DNA from 4 places in the Sinorhizobium sp. RAC02 genome. Region 2 is predicted to be linked to each of the others. Evidence: riboswitches for the same ligand, from Rfam matches in the RefSeq annotation. Region 2 holds a riboswitch; each other region holds the start of a gene.
The links. A riboswitch is a leader RNA that binds a small molecule or an ion and turns the genes downstream of it on or off. The one in region 2 is predicted to bind cobalamin.
Positions count from the first base shown of each region.

Region 1: linked by a shared signal. The riboswitch ahead of BSY16_RS03905 (CbtB domain-containing protein) and the one ahead of metE (5-methyltetrahydropteroyltriglutamate--homocysteine S-methyltransferase) in region 2 are both predicted to bind cobalamin.
Region 3: linked by a shared signal. The riboswitch ahead of BSY16_RS27565 (ABC transporter substrate-binding protein) and the one ahead of metE (5-methyltetrahydropteroyltriglutamate--homocysteine S-methyltransferase) in region 2 are both predicted to bind cobalamin.
Region 4: linked by a shared signal. The riboswitch ahead of nrdH (glutaredoxin-like protein NrdH) and the one ahead of metE (5-methyltetrahydropteroyltriglutamate--homocysteine S-methyltransferase) in region 2 are both predicted to bind cobalamin.

Region 1 is NZ_CP016450.1:832,933-838,588, forward strand. It holds gene BSY16_RS03900 (peptidoglycan-binding domain-containing protein) at 1-1,600, shown strand, start outside; cobalamin riboswitch at 1,680-2,045, shown strand; gene BSY16_RS03905 (CbtB domain-containing protein) at 2,093-2,269, shown strand; gene BSY16_RS03910 (CbtA family protein) at 2,282-3,073, shown strand; gene cobU (bifunctional adenosylcobinamide kinase/adenosylcobinamide-phosphate guanylyltransferase) at 3,075-3,599, shown strand; gene cobW (cobalamin biosynthesis protein CobW) at 3,604-4,653, shown strand; gene cobN (cobaltochelatase subunit CobN) at 5,014-5,656, shown strand, end outside.
Region 2 is NZ_CP016452.1:300,145-305,800, forward strand. It holds gene metE (5-methyltetrahydropteroyltriglutamate--homocysteine S-methyltransferase) at 1-1,629, opposite strand, end outside; cobalamin riboswitch at 1,731-1,934, opposite strand; gene BSY16_RS22620 (aromatic ring-hydroxylating oxygenase subunit alpha) at 1,986-3,230, opposite strand; gene BSY16_RS22625 (cystathionine gamma-synthase family protein) at 3,368-4,651, opposite strand; gene BSY16_RS22630 (Lrp/AsnC family transcriptional regulator) at 4,773-5,243, shown strand; gene BSY16_RS22635 (methionine ABC transporter ATP-binding protein) at 5,369-5,656, shown strand, end outside.
Region 3 is NZ_CP016452.1:1,413,601-1,419,256, forward strand. It holds gene BSY16_RS27555 (polyamine ABC transporter substrate-binding protein) at 1-939, shown strand, start outside; gene BSY16_RS27560 (MurR/RpiR family transcriptional regulator) at 990-1,844, shown strand; cobalamin riboswitch at 1,879-2,110, shown strand; gene BSY16_RS27565 (ABC transporter substrate-binding protein) at 2,330-3,337, shown strand; gene BSY16_RS27570 (FecCD family ABC transporter permease) at 3,337-4,362, shown strand; gene BSY16_RS27575 (ABC transporter ATP-binding protein) at 4,359-5,162, shown strand; gene BSY16_RS27580 (pseudoazurin) at 5,159-5,611, shown strand; gene BSY16_RS27585 (class I SAM-dependent methyltransferase) at 5,611-5,656, shown strand, end outside.
Region 4 is NZ_CP016452.1:991,807-997,462, reverse strand. It holds gene nrdE (class 1b ribonucleoside-diphosphate reductase subunit alpha) at 1-1,733, opposite strand, end outside; gene nrdI (class Ib ribonucleoside-diphosphate reductase assembly flavoprotein NrdI) at 1,730-2,125, opposite strand; gene nrdH (glutaredoxin-like protein NrdH) at 2,139-2,360, opposite strand; cobalamin riboswitch at 2,610-2,827, opposite strand; partial or broken gene BSY16_RS25735 (TRAP transporter substrate-binding protein) at 3,119-4,113, opposite strand; partial or broken gene BSY16_RS25730 (TRAP transporter large permease) at 4,144-5,087, opposite strand; gene BSY16_RS25725 (TRAP transporter small permease) at 5,087-5,569, opposite strand.

The DNA.
Region 1 (5,656 bases), on a different replicon from region 2:
AGCCCGGTTGAAGGCGGAAGCCGATGCAAAGCAGGCCGAAGAGGAAGCCCGCAAGGTTGCAGAAGCGGAAAAGGCAAAAGCCGATGCGGAAGCCGCCCGCTTGAAGGCTGAAGCCGAGGCAAAACAAGCTGCAGAGGAAGCCCGCAAGGTCGCGGAGGCGGAAAAGGCAAAGGCCGAAGCGGAAGCGGCACGCCTGAAGGCGGAAGCCGAGGCGAAGCAGGCTGAAGAGGAAGCGCGCAAGGTTGCCGAGGCGGAAAAGGCCGAGGCGGAAGCCGCGCGCCTGCAGGCGGAGGCTGAGGCAAAGAAGGCGGAAGAAGAAGCGGCTGCCCGTCAGCTTGCCGAAGAAAAGGCGGCTGAAGAAAAGGCGGCTGCGGAGGAGAAGGCACGGGCGGAGGCTGCCGCCGCCGAAAAGGCGCGCGTCGAGGAAGCCGCTCGCCTGAAGGCGGAAGCCGATGAGAGGGAAGCCGCCGCCCGCAAGCTCGCCGATGAAAAGTCAGCCGAGGCCGAGCGCCTGAAGGCAGAGGCGGAGGCTGCGGCGGACAAGGCCAAGACGGAAGAGGCTGCCCGGGTGAAGGCCGAGGCTGAGCGCGCGAAGGCCGAAGAGGCTGCCGCTGCGGAAAAGGCGCGTGCCGAGGAAGAGGCCGCCGCCCGTCGCGACGCCGATGTCAAGCGCGTCGAGGTTGAGAAGGCGGCCGCTGCCGAAAAGGCTCGGATCGAGGAAGAGGCCGCCGCTGCCCGCAAGCTTGCGGAAGAGAAAGCTGCCGAAGTGGAGAAACTGAAGGCCGAAGCCGCCAAGGCTGCGGCGGACGCCGAGGCGAAGGCCACGGAAGCGGCCCGCCTTGCCGACGAGGCGGAAAAACGCGCCGAAGAGGCGGCGACTGCAAAGAAGCAAGCTGAAGCCGATAACGCGGCAGCCGCGGCCCGCAAAAATGAAGCGCAGGGTGCCGAGACGAAGGACCGGGGCCTTGCCGTGGAACAGGCCGATGCGGCGAAGCGCGAAGAGGAAACCTTCCGCAAAGCCGTGCTCGACGGTTCGGCAGATGCTTTCCGCGACTATCTCAGGGCTTATCCGAATGGCCGATTCCTCGCGGATGCTCGCGAACGGCTCTCGACGCTTGCCGATGCCGCGCGCCAGCAAACACAGGAAACCAAGCCGAAGCAGGAGACGGCGACCACGGAAACCGAGCGCAAGGTCGTCGAGGAACCGGTCATTGACCCACGCGAAGCCTATATGCAGCGCTCGACCCGTGTGCAGGCGCAGCGCTGGCTGAGCGTTCTGGGCTTCAACACCTATGGCGCGGATGGCGTGTTCGGACCGCGTACCCGCTCGGCGATCGCGTCATGGCAGGGCTCGTCCGGTTATCGCGCTGACGGCTACCTGTCGCGTGCGCAGTTCCGTGAACTCCGGCAGGCCGCGCAGTATGCTCAGGCTCGCCAGAATCGCCAGCGTCAATATCAGCAGCGCCAGTACCAGCAACGCCAGTACCAGCAGGACTATGACGTGCTGGAAGGCCCCGTTGACGGCTACTACGAGCGCTACAACGGTGACGACGGCTACTACAATGGCGGCGGTGGCATGGTGATCATCCCCGGCTATTGAGATTGCGACGACCGGACGGCGGTTTCAGCACAGGTGATGCCGCTGCCGGTCGATTGACTTCACGGGACGGGAAGCATAATCATCCGCAGTATTGGATGGTTCCCGGATCCGGAAACGGATCGGGGAGTAAATGGGAATGTGACGCGGCGGACCCAATTAGGGCGCTGCAATCACGGCCGACCCCGCGACTGTAGAGTGGCGAGGAACGTTCATCCGGTGGGGAGGATTTGTGTGGGTCATGGGGCATGGTGCTCCGGGCTGCACAGAGAAAACCAGCCGGAAAAGCCACTGGGTGGCATTGCGATAAGCCAAGGCTCGGACGCCTCTTTCTCTACGAATCGTCCACCTTTCGCGATGCTGATACCCGGGAAGGTGAGAGCGGTCCGCAGGCGTGAAAACGCCGGACGCCACGAGCCAGGAGACCTGCCAGCCGATGAGGGCATATCGCTCGACCTGGGGAGGGGCTTCCCCAACGCCTGCACGGAGGTTGTCATGGCTGTTTCCGCTACGTCTACTGTTACCCTTTCCGCAAACGATCGCCTTGTCGCCGGCGCGCTTGCGCTGCTGCTCGGTGCCTTCCTCGTTTTCAGCGCCGGCCTGGCAAATTCGGCCGTGCTGCACGATACGGCGCACGACACCCGTCACTCCTACGGCTTTCCCTGCCACTAAGGAGTTTTTGACATGATCGTTCGTTATCTCCTGGCCGCCCTGGTGGCCGGGCTGTTCTCTGGCGTGCTGATGACAGCCGCCCAGGAGGCACGAGTCGTGCCGCTCATTCTTCACGCAGAAGAATTCGAGGGCGGCGGCGAAGAAACCGCACCGGCAACTGATGGCACGACGCCCACCACGGGTGGCGCCGCCACGACGCAGGAGCATTCCTCGCTCGGCGCCGTGATTCTGGACGTCGCGTCTTACCTGTCGCCGGTTTCCGTCGCCTATGCCCATGAGGGCGAGGAGCACGAGGAAGGTGGCATCATGTTCGGCATGAGCCGTTTCTCCGGCACGCTTTTGGCCAACCTTGTCACCGGCACCGGCTTTGCGCTTCTGCTGGCGGGTTTCAGCCTGGTTTCCGGACACCCGATCACCGTCGCGAACGGTGCGCTCTGGGGTGCCTCCGGCTGGCTTGCCGTGCATATGCTGCCAGCCATCGGCCTGCCGCCGGAACTTCCGGGTTTCCCGGCTGCTGATCTTACCCAGCGCCAGATCTGGTGGGTTGCGACCGTCCTGCTCTCGGCCGGGGGACTGTACCTCCTGTTCCTGAAGCAGGGTATCGTGGCCAAGGTCGCCGGCATCGTGTTGATTGCGGCGCCGCAGGTTTACGGCGCGCCGCAGCCGAGCGACATTTCCAGCAACGTTCCGGCCGTTCTCGGTGCGGAGTTCGCGGTTGCGGCACTTGCCACGACGCTGTTCTTCTGGATCGTGCTCGGTCTCGCGTTGGGCTTTGCCAACGAGAAAGTCGCCAAGGCTGCCTGATATGACGCAAAAATCGCCCGGGGCCGTCCTGGTTCTGGGCGGTGCGCGTTCCGGAAAATCCGCTTTTGCCGAAAGGCTGGTCGCAGAGACCGGCCTTTCGCGTCATTATATCGCCACCGGCCGTGCCTGGGATGACGAGATGCGGGAGCGCATCGCCAGACACCGGGAAGACCGCGGCAAGGGGTGGGAAACCTATGAAGAGCCGCTTGCACTCGCCGAACGCATAAAAGATGTGGCGCGTGAGGACCGGGCAGTGCTCATCGATTGCCTGACGCTCTGGGTCACCAACCTGATGCTGGAGGAACGGGACATCGCCACCGAATTTACCGGCCTCATCGAGGTCATCGCGACGGCGCCGGGTCAACTGGTCTTCGTGTCGAACGAGGTCGGTCTCGGCATCGTGCCGGAAAACCGCATGGCGCGCGACTTCCGCGACCATGCCGGGCGGCTGCACCAGCAGGTCGCCGCCCTCGTGCCAAATGTTTATTTCGTTGCGGCCGGACTGCCGCTGAAAATGAAGGGTTGAGCCTATGCTGCAACAGAAAATCCCCGCCACCGTCATCACCGGCTTCCTCGGCGCCGGCAAGACGACGTTGATCCGCAACCTGCTGCAGAATGCCGGCGGCAAGCGCATCGCGCTCATCATCAACGAATTCGGTGATCTCGGCGTCGATGGTGACGTGCTGAAGGGCTGCGGCGCGGAAGCCTGCACCGAGGACGACATCATCGAACTCACCAATGGCTGCATCTGCTGCACCGTCGCTGATGATTTCATCCCGACCATGACGAAGCTGCTGGAGCGCGAAAACCGCCCGGACCACATCGTCATCGAGACGTCTGGCCTTGCTTTGCCGCAGCCGCTTATCGCCGCCTTCAACTGGCCGGAAATCAAGACGCAGGTGACGGTCGATGGCGTCATCACCGTGGTCGATAGCGCCGCGGTCGCCGCGGGCCGCTTTGCCGATGACCATGACAAGGTCGATGCGCTGCGTGTCGAGGACGACAATCTCGACCACGAAAGCCCTCTGGAAGAGCTGTTCGAAGACCAACTCACCGCTGCCGACCTGATCATCCTCAACAAGACCGATCTGATCGATGCCGCCGGCCTTCAGGCCGTGCGCGACGAGGTCGCGTCCCGTACCGTTCGCAAGCCCTCGATGATCGAAGCCAGGAACGGTGAAGTCGCCGCCGCCGTGCTGCTCGGCCTCGGCGTCGGCACGGAAGACGACATCGCCAACCGCAAGTCGCACCACGAACTGGAACATGAGAACGGCGAGGAGCACGACCACGACGAATTCGATAGTTTCGTCGTGGAACTCGGCGCCATCGCAGATCCGGCCGCCTTCACCGAGCGCCTCAAGGGCGTGATCGGCGAACACGACGTGCTACGCGTCAAGGGTTTTGCCGACGTGCCCGGCAAGCCGCTACGCCTTCTCATCCAGGCCGTCGGCAGCCGCATCGATACCTATTTCGAGCGCGCCTGGACCCCAAGCGAAACCCGCGGCACCCGCCTCGTCGTCATCGGCCTGCACGACATGGACGAGCAAGCCGTACGCGCCGCCATCGCTGCGGCGGTGTGATTCCGGCATGAGCGTGCGGCCCTTCCTCTCCTCCGCCTCTCAGGCACGGCATGGCCATTCCCGGCGTGCGGTGCTGGTGGATCCTCGGGTCAAGCCCGAGGATGACGGTGGGGAGGGGTGGGGGCCGGCTGATCGCGCGCGCAATCTTTCGAGGCAACGTTTGTGGCTTCCCGATTGGGCACGTTCTTACCAAGATGCGCGGCACGCTCAATACTGGCGACACTCTCAATGCTTTCAGCGTGCTGGCGGCCAGCGGCGTAGACGGCTGCTTTTGGGCGCCGCACCCCCACACACTCCGTCATCCTCGGGCTTGACCCGAGGATCCACTGGTAAGGCAAACCGCCAAACAGGAGGCGCCGCATGCATCTCCTGCTAGCCCAGAAAGGCACCATCGCCGACGGTAAGGAAGCCATCGACCTTGGCCAGACGCCGGGCGATATCCTTTTCCTCTCTGCCGCCGACACGGAACTCGCCTCCATCGCCGCCGCCCACCGGGTGCGTAGTACCGAGACGCGGTTGCGCCTTGCCAGCCTCGCGGCGCTCTCGCATCCCATGTCGGTCGATACCTATATCGAGCGCACGGCCCGTCACGCCAAGCTCATCGTTATCCGTGCCCTCGGCGGCGCCAGCTATTTCCGCTATGTACTGGAAGCGCTGCTGGCGACGGCGGTTGCCAATGGCATCAAGCTCGTGGCGCTGCCCGGCGACGATCGGCCGGACGAGGGGCTGGTTCCCTTCAATCGCATCGATAACGGGGATCGTCAGAGCCTCTGGACCTATCTGAACGAGGGCGGAGCCGACAACGCGGAGCGCTTCCTCGCCTATGCGGATGCACTGGTCTTCGGTGGTGAAACGCCGGAACCGGCAATGCCGCTGGAAAAGGCCGGAATCTGGTGGCCGAGGCAGGGTGTCGTCGATATCGCCACATGGCGGGAGGCGTCCAAGAGCGCGCTTAGGCCGGAGGGATTGGAACCCCCGACCGCAGCCATCAGCTTCTACCGCG
Region 2 (5,656 bases):
CATCGGGTTCGGGCGCGACACATCGCCGAAGATGATCGGCGGACGCACGTAACGCGACCCGTAGCTCTGCACCCAGGCGTGCCGGGTGAAGGCAAAACCGGAAAGCTGCTCGCCGAAATACTGCACCATGTCGTTGCGCTCGAATTCGCCGTGCACCAGCACGTCGAGGCCAACCTCCTCCTGCCAGCGGATGGCTGCGGCCGTCTCCTGCTCGAGGAAGGCCTTGTAGTCGACATAGCTCAGTTCGCCCTTGTCATGGCGTGCGCGCGCCTTGCGCACCTCGGCCGTCTGCGGGAAGGAGCCGATGGTGGTGGTGGGGAAAAGCGGCAGGCCGAAACGCCGGCGCTGGATCGCCTGGCGCCCGCCAAACGGCAGGTTGCGCGTCTGCGCCGTACCCTCCAGCGCCTTCAATCGGCCCTGGACGAGCGGGTCGTGCACGCGCACCGAGGTCAGGCGGGTAGCGACGGCACCGCCTTGCTCGACGGCACCGGCTTCGGCATGACGGCCGAGCAACGCGATTTCCTCGAGCTTCTGCGTGGCGAAGGCGAGCCAGGAACGAAGTTCGTCGTCGAGTGCCGTTTCAAGCGCGGTATCGATCGGCACATGCAGCAGCGAGCAGGACGGCGCGATCTCGATGTTGCCCACCCCGCGGCGTGCAATGACCGGCACGAGTCGCTGCGCCAGCGACGCCAGATCCGCCCGCCAGACATTTCGGCCATCGATGACACCGAGCGAGAGATGCAGCGTCCCCGGTGCCGTTTCGGCGATCGTTTCCAGCTCCTGCGGTGCGCGCACCAGATCGACATGCAGGCCGGCGACGGGAAGGCTGACCGCTGTGCCAAGGTTTTCGCCAAGACGCCCGAAGTAACCGGCAAGCAGGATGCGGAGACCGGGCGCGGCCTTCGACACGGCTGTGTAGGTTCGCTTCAGGCCATCGCGCTCCTTGTCGGAAAGGTCGAGCACTAGGCACGGCTCGTCGATTTGCACCCAGTCCACCCCCGCCTCGGCGAGTTCCGCAAGAATACGGCCATAGACCGGCAGAAGACGGTCGAGCAGGTCGAGGGCATTCGACCCATCCCGCGTCTTGCCGAGCTTCAGGAAAGTGACCGGGCCAAGAAGGACGGGACGGGTGTGGATACCGAGCGCCTTCGCCTCCAGGAAACTTTGCAGCGGCCGGTTCTGCGTCAGCGTGAAGGCTAGATCGGCGGAAAATTCCGGCACCATGTAGTGGTAGTTCGTGTCGAACCATTTCGTCATTTCGAGCGCCGGCACACCCTGCCCGTGATGGGCGTGGCCGCAGGCGGCATGCTCGCCGCCGGTCGCACCGCGCGCCATGGCGAAATAGATGTCGAGGTCGACCGGCCCACCGGTCCAACCATAGGCCGGCGGAATGGCACCCACCATGACGGCGGTATCGAGGACGTGGTCATAGAAGGAGAAATCGTTGGACGGGATCGCATCGATCCCCTTCTCCTGCTGGAGCTTCCAGTTTTCCGCCCTCAGCGTCTTTCCGACGTCGAGCAGCGACGCGCGGTCCGCCTTGCCGGACCAATAGGCTTCGAGCGCGAATTTCAGCTCGCGATGTCTTCCAATCCTGGGAAAACCGAGATTTGCAGTTCTGATGGTCATTTTCCTACCCCGTAGGTTATGGGCAGGGAGGAATGACGCATCGACGACGGCGGCGCACAGGTGGCCGGTCGCAAAAGCGGCACACCGGGACACCCCGCCCGTGGACGTTATCTATCGGGGCAGGTCTCCTGGCTTGCGGGTCAGCGCTTGCGTCCGTCTTCCCGAGGCGTCTTCCTCAGTGACATGGTGGACGAAACTCGCCGCTTACAGTTGCGGGGGCAGCCCCGGCATGGACGCGAAGGTCGCACCGGATTCCCTCTTAGCTTCGGGTCGGAACCCGAAGAACCTCGATGTTCGAATCATCGCCTGTCCGGAGCCATTCGTCAATGATATAAAGATATCTTTATATCTTTTTCTTATGCGCCCACGCCGTCCGGGCGGCTGATCTCGTCGAGATACCAGTCGATATAGCGAAGTTCGTTCTGTTCCATCGGCGCGATCGGCCCGGGCACGAAATAGTGCGACTGCACACCGCGCGCCGTGTGCTCGATGATCGTCTTGTCTTCCGCCGTCGTGACCTTCCACAGCCAGGTGAGCTTTTCGAGATCGTAGTCCCTGCCCTCCTCCGCCTTGCCGTCGACGAGCCAGATCAGTTCCATCTCGCACGTCTCCGCCGTCTTCGGGATGAAGCGGTAGATCATGCCGTGGTCGGGATAACAGACAAGGAAGGTCGTGCCGCCGAGATGGATGGAGGTGACGCCGCCATCGAAATCGGAAAAGCGGCCCATCAGCGGCGCAACGGCCTTGCCATCCTCGCTACCGCTCTGCACGCCGTCGTAGAGCGCATAGCGGAAGGCATGGATTGCCTCGCGGCCTTCGCGCGACGTCTGCCAGTGGTTGCCCGAGCCGACCTCGATGCCGAGTGCGCAGGTGCGCGCCTCCATCGCTTCGTTCAACGCCTCGATCATGTGCAGCGGCTGTTCAAGCGCATGGGTCTGCGAATACTCCGGATGTGCCGGGCCGCAATGGTAGCACTCGACATAGTTTTCGACGGCGAGTTTCCAGTTGGCATCGACCGGATAGGTTTCGCGATAGGCGACCTTTGCGCTCGACCAGCCATATTGCCCGCAGGTGGCGCGCAGCAGGTTTTCCACCTCGGAGAAATCGAGCGGTTCATCGGCAAAGCAGATGAAGATCAGGCCTTCGACGACGCGGACGTGGAGTTTTTTCAGCCCATGGTCCTCGCGCTTGAAATCCTTCGGCATCAGGCGTGCGGCGCGCAGGCTCCCGTCATTGCCGTAGGTCCAGGCATGATAGGGACAGACGAAGACGCGCGCATTGCCCTTCTGCTTGGTGCAGACTTCCGCCCCGCGATGGCGACAGACATTGAGAATGGCGTTGACCGATCCATCCGCCGCCCGGGTGACGATCACTTGTTCGGTGTCGATGCGGAAAACCTCGAAGTCGTTGGCGTTCGGGATCACGCTTTCATGGGCGATGCAATGCCAGTGGCGCCGGAAGACCCGCTCCATGTCGCGCCGGTAGATTTCCGGGTCATGGTAGAACGCGCGGGCTAGGCCATGGCCGGGCCGATGTGCGGCGACGAGACAGTCGATACGGTCGGCAGTCCTGTCGATTACGGCTTCGGCGGTATTGGCCATGTTGGGCGCCCCTAAATATCAGTGGCCAACAGAGTATTTAGGGGCGATGCCTTTCCGCAAGATCACGAAAGGCGCACGATTAATCGATGGTGTCGATTACGATTCCCTGCGCCTTCCGAACTGAAGGGACGGCGCGCCTAGGCGCCGTCGAGCGCCAGGGCCAAATCAGCAACCAGATCATCGGGATGCTCGATGCCGATCGACAGACGCACCGTCGATTCGAGCACGCCAATGCGCTGGCGAACCTCCACGGGAATTCCTGAATGCGTCATCGTGGCGGGGTGGGACGCGAGCGATTCCGTGCCCCCGAGGCTGACGGCGAGCTTGAAGATCTTCAGCGCATTCAGGAACCTGAACGAGGCTGGCTGCCCGCCCTTGATGTCGAAGGAGAAGGTGGAGCCCGCGCCGCTGCACTGGGCGGCAAAGGTGCGGCCGACGGCCGAAGCCGGATCGTTGAAGGGAAGATAGTGGATCTGATCGACCTTGGGGTGGTCCCGCAGAAACTCCGCGACCGTCTTGGCGTTGCTGTTTGCGCGCTCCATTCGGATCTGCAGCGTCTCCAGCGAGCGCCCGAGCATCCAGCAGGAGTGGGGATCGAGCTGCGTGCCGATCGCCCCGCGCAGCGCCTTCACCTGCTTCATGACCGACTTGGGGCCAAGAGCCGCTCCGGCGATGAGGTCGGAATGCCCGCCGACATATTTCGTCAGCGAATAGAGCGAGATATCCGCTCCGAGTTCGATCGGCCGCTGGAAGACCGGCCCGAGCAGCGTGTTGTCGCAGGCGACGATCGGCACATGGCCCTGCTTTTCACCAATCCTGTCGGCGACGCGGCGGACCATGGCAACATCGACGAGGCTGTTGGTGGGGTTTGCCGGCGTTTCGATGAGAATGACCGAGACACGGCCCTTCTGCATGGCCGCTTCGGCCGCAGCCGTCACCGACCCCTCGTTGACACCATCGGCAAAACCCACGGCGGAAACGCCGAGATTGAGAAAGGTCTTCGCCAGCAGGGTTTCGCTGCCACCGTAAAGCGGCTGCGAATGCAGCACGGCATCGCCCGGCCGCACGAAAGCCAGCAGCGTCGTGGCGATCGCCGACATGCCCGACGAAAACAGCGCGCAGCTTTCCGTCCGCTCGTAGACGGCCAGGCGGTCCTCGACGATCTCGCTGTTGGGATGGTTGAAGCGCGAATAGACGAGGCCGGCGCCCCTGCCCTCCGGCGGCTCCTTGCGGCCCGAAACATAGTCGAAGAAGTCGCGGCCATCCTCGGCCGACTTGAAGACGAAGGTCGAGGTCAAAAAGACCGGCGGCTTGACGGCGCCCTCGGAGAGTTCCGGGTCATAACCATAGTTCAGCATCTGCGTTTCGGGATGCAGGGCATGGTTGCCGATATGGGTTCTCGACGGATGCGGCGCGGTCATGGAACGTCTCCTGGAGTGTTAGAGGCTCAACCGCAAATTATACCAGATTCAGTGGTGCGTTCTTGCTATTTGGCGCGATCTCATGATGCTGGGCGCAAGTTCTTGCGGAGTTTTCTCAAAAGTGGCGCAAAAAATTGCGGATGGCGTTGACCGAAGGATTTTGAAAGAACTTTCCGCCAATGCACGCCTCACCAACAACGAACTGGCGGAGCGCGTCGGCCTTTCCGCATCGGCGTGCCTGCGCCGGTTGCGGCGGCTTGAGGAAACCGGCATCATCCGGGGCTATTCCGTCCTTGTCGATCCGGCTCTCGAAGGCTGGACGATGACAGCCATCGCCTCTATCCGTCTCAGCCGCCAGCATGATGACGAAATCCGCATGTTCGAGGATGCGGTGCGCAGCTGGGACGAAGTGATCGAATGCCAGCTGGTGACAGGCTCGCGCGACTATGTGCTGACCGTCATGAGCGCGGGGCTCGAATCCTATGAGCGTTTCATAAAAGACAAGATTGCCAAGCTGAATTGCGTCGACACGATTGAAACAAGTTTTGTGATGAACACGATCAAATCCCGCAAACACGGTATCGGACTATGATATGTCCGAGCGCAGGCCGATAGGCTGTGACAGTGGGTCGCTTTAAAATCGCGCACTGCATCTTCGCAGAGCCGCGCCGCAGTGCTATCTCGCCGCCATGACCGGACGTAGAGTGTGAGTAGACAATGACACTTCCAACCGCCGTGGACGCCGCCACCCTGCGGGAGCAGGCGCAGTCCACGCCCATGGTCACGTTCGAGAGCGTGACCAAACGCTACGGCGACGACGCCAATGCCTTCGTTGCGCTTGACGGCGTTGACATGACGGTTGGCCGCGGGGCGATCACCGGCATCATCGGCCGGTCCGGTGCCGGAAAGTCCACGCTCATCCGGCTTGTCAACGGCCTTGAAAAGGCGAGCGGCGGGCGCGTGGTGGTCGATGGTACGGAAGTCGGGCAGCTCAGCGAGACGGGC
Region 3 (5,656 bases), 1.1 Mb from region 2:
GAATACATCAATCCGGAGGTTCTGAAGAAGTTCGAGGAGGAGACCCAGATCAAGGTCAACCTCTCGACCTATTCCTCCAACGAGGAAATGCTGGCGAAAATCCAGGGCGGCGCCACGGGCTATGACGTCGTCTTCCCGTCCGTGCACATGCAAGACATCATGGCCAAGCTCGACCTGCTCGAGAAGACCGACATCAACACCTATGAAGGCTTCAAGAACATCGATCCCGCCTTCCTGCGCGCGAAAAGCGACCCGAAGGGCGAATATTGCCTGCCCTATGCCTGGGGCTCGGTCGGCATCTTCTACAACCGCACGATCCTCGGCAAGGACATCACCGGCTGGAAGGATTTGATCGAGACGGTCAAGGCCAAGGGACTGAAGTTCACGCTGCTCGACGACATGCGCGAAGTGCTCGCGGTCGGCCTCATGCTGAACGGCCACAAGATCAACTCCACCGACCCGGCCGAATTGCAGCAGGCGGCGGACACGATCATCGCCATGAAACCGGACGTCGCGGCCTTTACCTATGACACGCGGCCGATGGTGCAGTCTGGCGACGTGGCGGCCGGCCATTTCTTCGTCGGTGCCATGGTCGATGTCTTCGGTAACGAGAAGGACCTCGGCTACGTGATCCCGGAAGAGGGCGCGACCATGTACCAGGAGGATGCCTGCGTGCTGAAGAGCGCGCCGAACAAGGAAAATGCCATCAAATTCCTGCAGTTCTATACGCGTCCGGAGATCGTTGCGCTGAATGTCTCGCAACAGACCAACGGCACGGCCAACGTTCCGGCGCGGCAATTGACCCCGGAAAAGATCAAGAATAGCAAGGAGATCAATCCGCCAGCGGAAACGATGGCGCGTCTCCAGATCTTCGAGGATCTCGGTCCCGCGCTGCGCCAGCTGGACCGGGTCTGGACGAAGGTGAAGACCGCGCAGTGACAGCGCTGGCCCGCCTGTCTCCGGATGGGCGGGCTTCGAGGAGGGGCGACGTGTCGAAACGCATTGTGAAGCTCGTACAGTCCGATGACCTCCGGCGGTCCAAGTCCGACAAGCTGATCGCCAACTATATCGAGCGCAATATCGCCGATCTGCCTTTCGAGACGGCGCGTTCCATCGCCCAGCGCCTCGAACTTTCGCCGATGACCGTCGGCCGCTATCTGCGCCGCATGGGTTTTGATGGCCTTGATGAGTTGAAGGGCGAACTGCGGCATGGCAGTTCCAACCCGGCCTGGCAGGTCAAGGGCCAGGTCGACCGGCTGGAACAGGACCGCAAGGAGGGCAAGCTGCTCGCCGGCCTCATCCAGCAGCAGATCGACAATCTTGGGCAGATCTACGAAATCACCACCGCGCCGGAATGGCAGCAGACGATCGACGCGCTCATCGGTGCCAGCGAGGTCTATGTCGCGGCCTACCAGAATGTGCGCGGCATCGCCCAGTATTTTGCCAGCCAGCTTTCTTATACCCGCTCGCGCGTCCAGTTCGTCGATGGCGTCAACGGCACCTATGCCGAAGTGCTCGACGGTTCCGTCGAGGGGCGGCTGCTCTTCCTGCACGACGTGCGTCGCTTCGCCGCCAAGGCGCGGCCGCTGGCGCTGGAAGCGCGGCGCGCCGGCGTCAAGGTCGTGCTGCTCACCGATGAATTCTGCCCCTGGGGGCCGGAGGTCTCCGATATCTGCCTCGTCGTACCCGGCTCGCACGGGCCGCTGTGGGATGGTGCCGCCACCATGACGGCCGTCATGGACCTCATGCTCAGCAACATCATCGTCGTGATGGGCGAGGCGGTGAGTGAACGCGTCGATACGCTGACCCGCCTGCAGGATGTCTTCGGGGATTTCGAGACCTGACGGCTATCGCGCCTTGACGCTGCCGAGTGGCGCGGACTAAGGATGGGCCGACGGTTCCCTGACGGATGACTCCCAGGGGATTAATAGGGAACACGGTGCGGACGACCCAACAGGGACCCATTCCGTGGCTGCCCCCGCAACTGTAGGCGGATTGCCGCCTGTCCTCGGACGCGTTTATGCGTCATGCCACTGCGGTTTTCCGCGGGAAGGCAGACAGGCAGCAGATATCCGTGAGCCAGGAGACCTGCCGTCATAGCAACAATCCAAGTCACGGGCGGGGATGCCCGGAACGGAGACGCCATGACGATTTTCGCTGCCACCCCTGGCAGATATCTACTCGTTTTCTCCCGACCGCAATCGATCCGCTCCTGTTGGTGCGTCGGCTAGGCTTCTGCCTGCCGTCGTGTCCCTCCGCGCCTTTTGCGCAGTCCTTCATCCGGGAGAAACCCATGACCATCTTTGCCGCGGCCTCACGTGCCGCCCCTCTGCTTTCGTTCGTTGCCGGCACGGCAGCTTTTGTTCTCTCCTCGGGTGCGGTCCACGCCGCCGAAACCCAGTATCCGCTGACGTTCGAGAATTGCGGCCGCCCGGTCACCTTCGAGAAGGCGCCGGAGCGTGCGGTCTCGCTCGGCCAGAGCTCGACCGAAATCCTCTACCTGCTCGGCGTCGGCGACCGCATGGTCGGCACCGCGGTCTGGATCGGCCCGGTTCTGACCGGTTACGAGGAGGCCAATGCCAAGGTCGAGCGCCTTGCCGACAATGATCCGAGCTTCGAGAGCGTCGTCGCCAAGAAGCCGGACCTCGTGACGGCGCAGTTCCAGTGGCATGTCGGCCCGGAAGGCATCGTCGCGACGCCGGAACAGTTCGAGGAATTGAAGATCCCCGTCTACACCTCGCCGGCCGATTGCATCGGCAAGGACAATACCGGCGGCGGCGACGGTGTGCGCAAGACGGTCTTCACCATGGACCTTATCTACAAGGAAATCAGCGAACTGTCGCAGATTTTCAATGTACAGGATCAGGGTGAGAAGGTGATCGCCGAGCTCAAGGCCCGCGAGGCCGCGGCCCGCAAGAAGATCGCCTCTGCCGATGGCAAGCTGTCCGCCGTCTTCTGGTTCTCCAGCGCCGAACTCGACATCGACCCCTATGTCGCCGGCCGCAACGGCGCGCCGGGCTACATCCTGTCTGCGCTTGGCATCAAGAACGTTATCGAGAGCGACGAGGAATGGCCGACGGTTGGCTGGGAAACCGTTGCCAAGGCCGATCCGACCATCATCGTCGCCGGCAAGATGGAACGCCGCCGCTTCCCGGCCGATGACGTTGCCGTCAAGCACAAGTTCTTGAAGGAAGATCCGGTCGCCAGCCTGATGCCGGCGGTCAAGAACGGCTATGTGGTCGACATGGACGCCCAGGCGATGAACCCGACGATCCGCACCATCGAGGGCATCGAAGTGCTCGCCGACGCGGTCGAAAAGGCTGGCCTCGCCAAGTGATGGCAGATCGCCCCCTCTTGCTCCGGACGGGCGCCGCTTTCGCGGCGCTCGTGCTCCTGCTTGCCGCACTCGGTGTGGGCGCGGCGGTTGGCGAGACGGCAATCCCGCTCGATGTCGTGGGGAAGACCGTGGCGAACCGTCTTTGGCAGGCGGGTTATGCGCTGGAGCCGATCGACGAGGGCATCATCTGGAACTACCGACTGAGCCGCGCCGTGGTCGCCGCCTGCTGCGGCTCGGCATTGGCGCTTTCCGGCGTGATCCTGCAATCGCTGCTGCGCAATGCGCTTGCCGATCCTTATATTCTCGGCATTTCGGCTGGTGCCTCGACCGGCGCCGTCGCCGTCGCGATCCTCGGCATCGGTGCCGGCATGCTGACGCTGCCGATCGGCGCTTTCATCGGCGCGCTTGTCGCCTTCGCTCTGGTCAGCGTTCTGGCCGTGCGCGCCGGGCGCGGCACCAGCGCGATCATTCTGGCAGGCGTCGCTGGCTCACAGCTCTTCAACGCGCTCACCTCCTTCATCGTCACCAAAGCGGCCAATGCCGAGCAGGCGCGCGGCATCATGTTCTGGCTGCTTGGCAATCTTTCCGGCGTGCGCTGGCCGGATGTCTGGCTGGCGCTGCCGGTCGCGCTTGCCGGCCTGCTCGTCTGCCTGTGGCATGCCCGCGCGCTGGACGCCTTCACCTTCGGAACCGAATCGGCCGCCTCCCTCGGCATTCCGGTGCGCCGTGTTTACGTCGTGCTGATTGCCATTTCCGCGTTGATGACGGCCGTCATGGTCTCGATCGTCGGCTCGATCGGCTTCGTCGGTCTCGTCATTCCCCATGCCGCCCGCATGGTCGTCGGCGTGCGCCACGGCTTGCTGCTGCCGGCCTCGGCGCTGATCGGCGCCATTTTCATGATCGCCGCCGACGTGCTGTCGCGCGTCATCATCCCCGGCCAGGTGCTGCCTATCGGCGTCATCACGGCGTTGTTCGGCGCACCAGCCTTTGCGCTCATCTTAAGTCAGAGGAGATCGGCGCTATGACACTGGTTGCAAACGGACTTTCCTGGTCGGCGGGTGGCACAAAAATCCTGTCGGATGTCTCACTCGACGTGCGCCCCGGCGAATTCCTCGGAATCATCGGCCCGAACGGGTCGGGCAAGACCAGTTTGATGGCGCTCATCGCCGGCATCCGCAAACCGCAGCGGGGCGAGGTGACGCTGGACGGCAAACTGCTTTTGGCGCACGGGCGGCAGGCGATCGCGCGGCGCATTGCCTTCGTCGAGCAGCAAGCGGAAACGACGGAACGCATCACGGCGCGCCAGGCCGTCGAACTCGGCCGCACGCCCCATCTGGGCGCGCTAACACCCTGGTCGAAGGCGGATGATGCCGTCGTCGACCGGGCGCTGGAGGAGGTGGACATGGCGCATTTCGCCAACCGTCTCTGGCACACGCTGTCCGGCGGCGAGCGCCAGCGGCTGCATATTGCCCGCGCGCTTGCCCAGCAATCGCCGATCCTTCTGCTCGACGAGCCGACCAACCATCTCGACATCGGCCACCAGATCGGCCTGCTCCAGCTCGTGCGTGAACAGGACCTGACCGTGGTCGCAGCGCTTCACGACCTCAACCATGCCGCCATGTTCTGTGACCGCATCGCCGTGATGCAGGCAGGACGCATCGTGGCCCTCGGCGCCCCCGCCAAGGTGCTGGAGCCGCAGCGTCTGCACGACGTGTTCCGCGTCACCGTCGATATCGAGCGCGACAGCGCTGGTGGCTGCTTCATCCGTTACCGCCGGCCCAATCCGCGACCGGCCAAACTCAAGCTCGTTGCAGAGGCAAGATGAAAATCCGGCTCCTTCTCGCCGCGGCCGTGATGGCCGTTCTTTTCCATTCCCTTCCGGCCGCTGCCGAGACGTTCAAGGTCGAGATGCGCAACCGTGGCGAAAAGGGCTCGATGGTGTTCGAGCCGGATTTCCTGGCGATCAAGCCGGGCGACAGCATCAAGTTCATCGCCACCCACAAGAGCCACAATGCCGCGAGCATCGACGGCATGGTTCCGGAGGGCTATGCCGGCTTCAAGGGCAAGATCAATGAGGAGATCGAGGTCACCTTCGACCAGCCGGGCTTTTACGGCATCAAGTGCTCGCCGCATTTCGGCATGGGCATGGTCATGCTCGTGAAGGTCGGCGAGGCGGAGTTGACCGATGCGATCCGCACGGTCGAGGTACCGGCCCGCGCCCGGCCGCGCTTCGACGACCTTTTTGCCCGCGTGGATGCGGGCGAGGGGAAGTGATGCACGGCGCGCTTTCCAACAGCAATCTCAAGGAAGACATCCGGG
Region 4 (5,656 bases), 690 kb from region 2:
CCACCTGCCATGACTGCAGCCTTCAGAGACTGCCAGTCATCTTGCGTCGGGATATGGATACCCGCCTCGTCGAAAATCCCGTGCACCTTATCCGTCGCCGGCAGCCATTCCGCTTCCGTGTATTTGTCGAAATATTCGCCGGAAGCGTATTTCGAATTCTCGAAGCCTTTGAAGCTCACGCCCTTCTCGACCGCCAGCCGGTTGGAGGCGCGGATGGCGTGGTACGTCACCGTGTAGAAATAGATATTGGTGAAGTCGACGCCCTCTTCCGATCCATAGAAGATGCGCTCGCGGGCGAGGTAGCCGTGCAGGTTCATCTGGCCGAGGCCGATGGCGTGGCTGTCGTCATTGCCCTTCTCGACGGAGGGGACCGAGGAGATGTGGCTCATCTCGGAGACGGCCGTGAGTGCCCGGATCGACGTCTCGATCGTCTGGCCGAAATCGGGGCTATCCATAGCAGCCGCTATGTTGAGCGAGCCGAGATTGCAGGAAATGTCCTTGCCCATCGTCGCATAGGAGAGGTCGTCGTTGAACGTGCTCGGCTCGCTGACCTGCAGGATTTCCGAGCAGAGGTTACTCATGGAGATACGCCCGGCGATGGGGTTTGCCCGGTTCACCGTGTCCTCGAACATGATGTACGGATAGCCGCTTTCGAACTGGATCTCGGCGATGATCTGGAAGAAGTCGCGCGCCTTGATCTTCTTCTTCTTGATGCGGGCGTCCTCGACCATCTCGCGGTACTTTTCCGTCACCGAAATCTCGGAGAAGGCAACACCGTAGACGCGCTCCACGTCATGCGGCGAGAACAGGTACATGTCCTCGTTGTTCTTCGCGAGCTCGAAGGTGATGTCGGGGATGACGACGCCAAGCGACAGCGTCTTGATGCGGATCTTCTCGTCAGCATTCTCGCGCTTGGTATCGAGGAAGCGCATGATGTCGGGATGATGGGCGTTGAGATAGACCGCACCCGCGCCCTGCCGCGCACCGAGCTGGTTGGCGTAGGAGAAGGAATCTTCCAATAGCTTCATCACCGGAATGACGCCGGAGGACTGGTTCTCGATCTGCTTGATCGGCGCACCCATTTCGCGAAGGTTCGTCAGCGAAAGCGCCACGCCGCCGCCGCGCTTGGAGAGCTGCAAGGCCGAATTGATCGAGCGGCCGATGCTCTCCATGTTGTCTTCGATGCGCAGCAGAAAACACGAAACGAGTTCTCCTCGCTGCTTCTTGCCGGCATTGAGGAAGGTCGGCGTCGCCGGCTGGAAGCGGCCGGAAATGATCTCATCGACGAGGTCGCGGGCAAGCTGTTCGTTGCCGCGCGCCAGCGCCAGCGCCACCATGCAGACGCGGTCCTCATAGCGCTCCAGGTAGCGCTTCCCGTCGAAAGTCTTCAGCGTATAGGACGTGTAATATTTGAAGGCGCCGAGGAAGGTCGGGAAACGGAACTTCTTGTCATAGGCGTGGTCGAACAGGTCACGCACGAAATTGAAGGCATACTGGTCCAGAACCTCCTGCTCGTAGTAGCCCTCCGTCACCAGATAATCGAGTTTTTCCCTGAGGTTATGGAAGAACACGGTGTTCTGGTTGACGTGCTGGAGGAAATACTGCTTGGCGGCCAGCCGGTCCTTGTCGAGCTGGATTTTTCCACCCTCGTCGTAGAGGTTCAGCATGGCGTTCAGCGCGTGGTAGTCCAGCGCCGTAATCTCCGGGGCCTTGATCGGCTTGTCGAGCGTCATCGTGTCCAAAATCGTTCCAATCCATCTTTGACGTTGGCGACATCCTCATCCGTGCCCAGAAGCTCGAAGCGATAGAGGTACGGCACCCCGCATTTGGCGGAGATGACATCGCCGGCGATCCCGAAGGTCGCGCCGAAATTGCTGTTGCCCGCGGCAATCACGCCGCGAAGGTTTGCGCGGTTTTCCGCATCGTTGAGGAAGCGGATCACCTGCTTGGGAACGGCGCCTTTCCCGTCCTCACCGCAGTAGGTCGGCACGACGAGCACGAAGGCCGCCTTCGCCTTCAGCGTCTCGTCGGCGCGGAGAGGAATGCGGGAGGCTGGAAGGCCGAGCTTTTCCACGAACCGACGGGTGTTTTCCGACCGGGTGGAAAAATAGACGAGCCCGCCCATCGCCTGGCTCGCTTCAAGCCAGCGCGCTGATCATATCCGGACGAAAGCCGGCCCAATGCTGCTCGCCGGCGATGACGACAGGGACCTGCCGGTAGCCGAGCCCCTGCACGAGCGCGAAGGCATCGGCATCCTCGGAGACGTCGACGACGCTGTAATCGATGCCCTGGCGGTCGAGCGCGCGGGTGGTCGCGGTGCACTGGACGCAGGCAGGCTTGCTGTAGACGGTGATGGACATGGTCTTCCTCGTAATTGGACAATTGGGCGTGACAAATCGTTCAGCCATCCGCCGATGGCCGTTCGAAAAACTGGAGATAGGCAGATGGCCGCCTGAGACGGCCGGACACGAAACGCCGCTTACTCGCGTGGATGCACTGGAAACTGGATCGACATAACTTCACCCCGAAGTGATTATGCGGGACATACGGGGAGACGGGGCGCGACATCATTCCGCAACCCAACGCTCGCCTTCCGGACACCCCGCCCGTGGACATTCATGTACGAGGCAGGTCTCCTGGCTTGCGGGTCGCGGCATCCGTTCACCTTCCCAAGGCATTTGCGCCTCAGTGGCTTCATCGAACGAATGCTCGCCGCTTACAGTTGCGGGGGCAGCTCCGGTTTGACGCGGCCATCATGGCCGCCCCGGATTCCCGTCTTAGCCTTCGATTTTTTCGAATCGAAGGAACCTCGAACACAAGATATAGTAGACGAGGTAAAAAATGCGTCAACAGCTATGACGACTTATCAACCGTTTCGGTGCCCGCACTAGAACTGGCCGACGCCGCCATCGGGTCTTTCGATCAAGATTCGTCCACAATCGTGTTGCGAGTTCTTAGGTCTTTCGCAGACAACAACACCCCCGCTCCTATCAGAGGGAAAGAAGCCAGCCTCTCAGAATGTTGTCACGTGATCTGAAAATAATCGTGCCTACATGGTGGACTGTGCCGATACGGCCTTCCCTTGGCAGGAAAGCCGCAAACAGGTGAGCCGCTTCCGTCAGAGACTTGCGCCGACTTCCCGCAGTTTTTCAGAACCGGTGCCTTCGGCAGCGAGATCTCGTGATAGGCCGCGATAATTTCGGCGGTGTTCTGCAGGTCTACGTCGACGATCTTGATGCCGGCATCCTTGAAATTCTGCAGGAGGGGGGCTTCCTTTGCGACGGTAGCGTCGATCTGCTTGTCGAGCTCTTCACGGGTGAGGCGGGTGATGAGTTCACGATCCGCTTCAGGAACGCCCTTCTATACGCGACCGGACGCCAAGGCGACACAGGGCATGAAGATGGCGTTCATACGCAGCATTGTCTTGGCGACCTTGTCGTAGCGCTGATTCCAGGAGAGATCCAGATCGGCTTCAAGTCCATCCACCTGCCCGTTGGACATGGCGTCGAACACCTGCGGTGTCGGCATTGGTGTCGGCGCTGCGCCGAGCAGCTGGTAGAAATCACGGTACGCCAGCGTTGTGTTGATGCGCAGCTTCATACCCTTGATATCTTCGATGCCTGCGGTTTCCTTGCCCGTGAAGACGACGCGTAGGGTGGCGATGCCGTAACCAAGGCCGATCGTACCGCTCTGGGTAGGCAGTACGTCGAGCAGCTTGAGGGCCGCGGGATGGCGAACGAGCGTAGCGACTTTTTCCGTGCTTTTGACGAGCCACGGCGCATTGATGGCAGCGATCTGAGGAATACGCGAACCGAGTTCCGCGGTCATGATCCAGCCGAGATCCAGCGCGCGGGATTGCATCTGCTGCAGCATCGCGCCTTCGTTGCCCAGCTGATTCGACAGGAAGGCCTGAATCGAAAGGCGACCATTGGTTTCTTCCGAAAGGCGCTTGCCGACAGTTTCAGCTGCGACGTTCCACGGGTGGCCGGGCGGCGCTGTAATGCCGAGACGGTAGATCTTGGCGGTCTGCGCACGCAGGATCGACGGTGCGGAGACAGTCATTGCTGCTCCAGGCGAGACGCTTTTCATCAAAGCACGACGTGTAATGTCCATGGTGGGTTCCCTCTTTTATGAGTTAGCGAGTTAGGAGAAGTAGGTCGAGAGTGCCGGGAAGATCGAAAGCAGCACCAGGATGACGCAGCAGATCAGGAAGAACGGTAGCGTTACAATGAACATCTTTCCAGGTTTCGCGCCCGTCACGGCGGCAGCGATGAAGAAGTTCAGTCCGACCGGCGGGGACAAAAAGCCGAGGACCAAGTTGAGCACGGCGACGACGCCGAAATGCACCGGGCCGATGCCGTAGACTTCCGTCGCGATTGGAAGCAGGATTGGAATGGTCATGATCAAGCCAGGCGCGCCGTCAATCACCGTGCCGATGAGTCGACACGGCCTTTAGTGTAATGGGCACACGCTCGCGCATCGCAGGCTGGTGCCGCGCGGATAGTTGTAGACATAGCCCATGAGCGCGATCACCACGCAGAAGGCTATGGTTAGAATGACACCCGGAATGATGCCGGCGGCCAGCATGGTTCCAACGGGAACTTGCCAATGACGCTGTAGACAACGAACATGATGGACGGCGGAATGACCGGCCCAAGCATGCCGGCATAGGCAGTGAGGCCGGCAGCGAAGGTCTTATCTTAGCCCTTCTTCTCCATTTCCGGGACGATCATCTGCGACATCAGCGCAACCTGTGCTGCCGCGGAACCGAGAATGGAGGCCACGAACCTGTGGGCGAGCAGATTCACATAGACAAGACCGCCCTTGAGCGCGCCGACGAAAGCCATGGCCATGTCGATGATGCGCCGCGTGATGCCGCCGCCATTCATGATCTCGCCGATGAGAATGAACAGCGGGATGGCGATCAATCCATAACTGTCCAGCCCCATGAACATCTGGGTGGGAAAGGAGACGAACAGAACCGTGTTATCGCTCTGCGAGATATACGCCGCCGCCGTGAGACACAACAGGATGGAGATTGGCAGGCCAATCAACATGAGGGCAACGAATGCGCCGAAGGTAAACATCAAGCGGCTCCTTCGGCAGTCGTTAGCGGGGCCTGCTCGCGCTTGCGCGCGATCCCGAGGTCTTCAAGCAAGTTGGCAGCGTTGTGGACGGTGGGAGTGAGAGCGAAGATCGGCAGGATCAGGTTGACGATCCAGCTCGGCCATTCCAGCGTCTGGGTCCGCTCGGTATAGAGGAAGTTGAAGGTTTCCGAGGCAAAAGCCTGGGCATCAAAACCGTGGGAAGCGATGCCGAGCGGATCCAACCACAACCAGCACACCACCGCAAAACCGATCGCAAAGGTCAGCGATGTTCCGGTGGCGAGCGCGCGCAACCGCACGACCCATTTGGGCGACAACTGATCCGACAGGAGCGTGACGGCGAAATGGATCCGCAGCCGCGTCATGACCGATGCCCCGATGAAGCCGAACCAGATCAACGAGAAAATCGAAGCCTGATCGATCCAGTAGGTCGGCACCTTGGCGAAACGAGTGACGACGTTCACCGGGGATCAGCGCCAGCAGCACCGTTATGAAAATCCCGGCCAGAAATTTCTACCCACGCAGGAGCACCTGGGACACGCCTATGATTT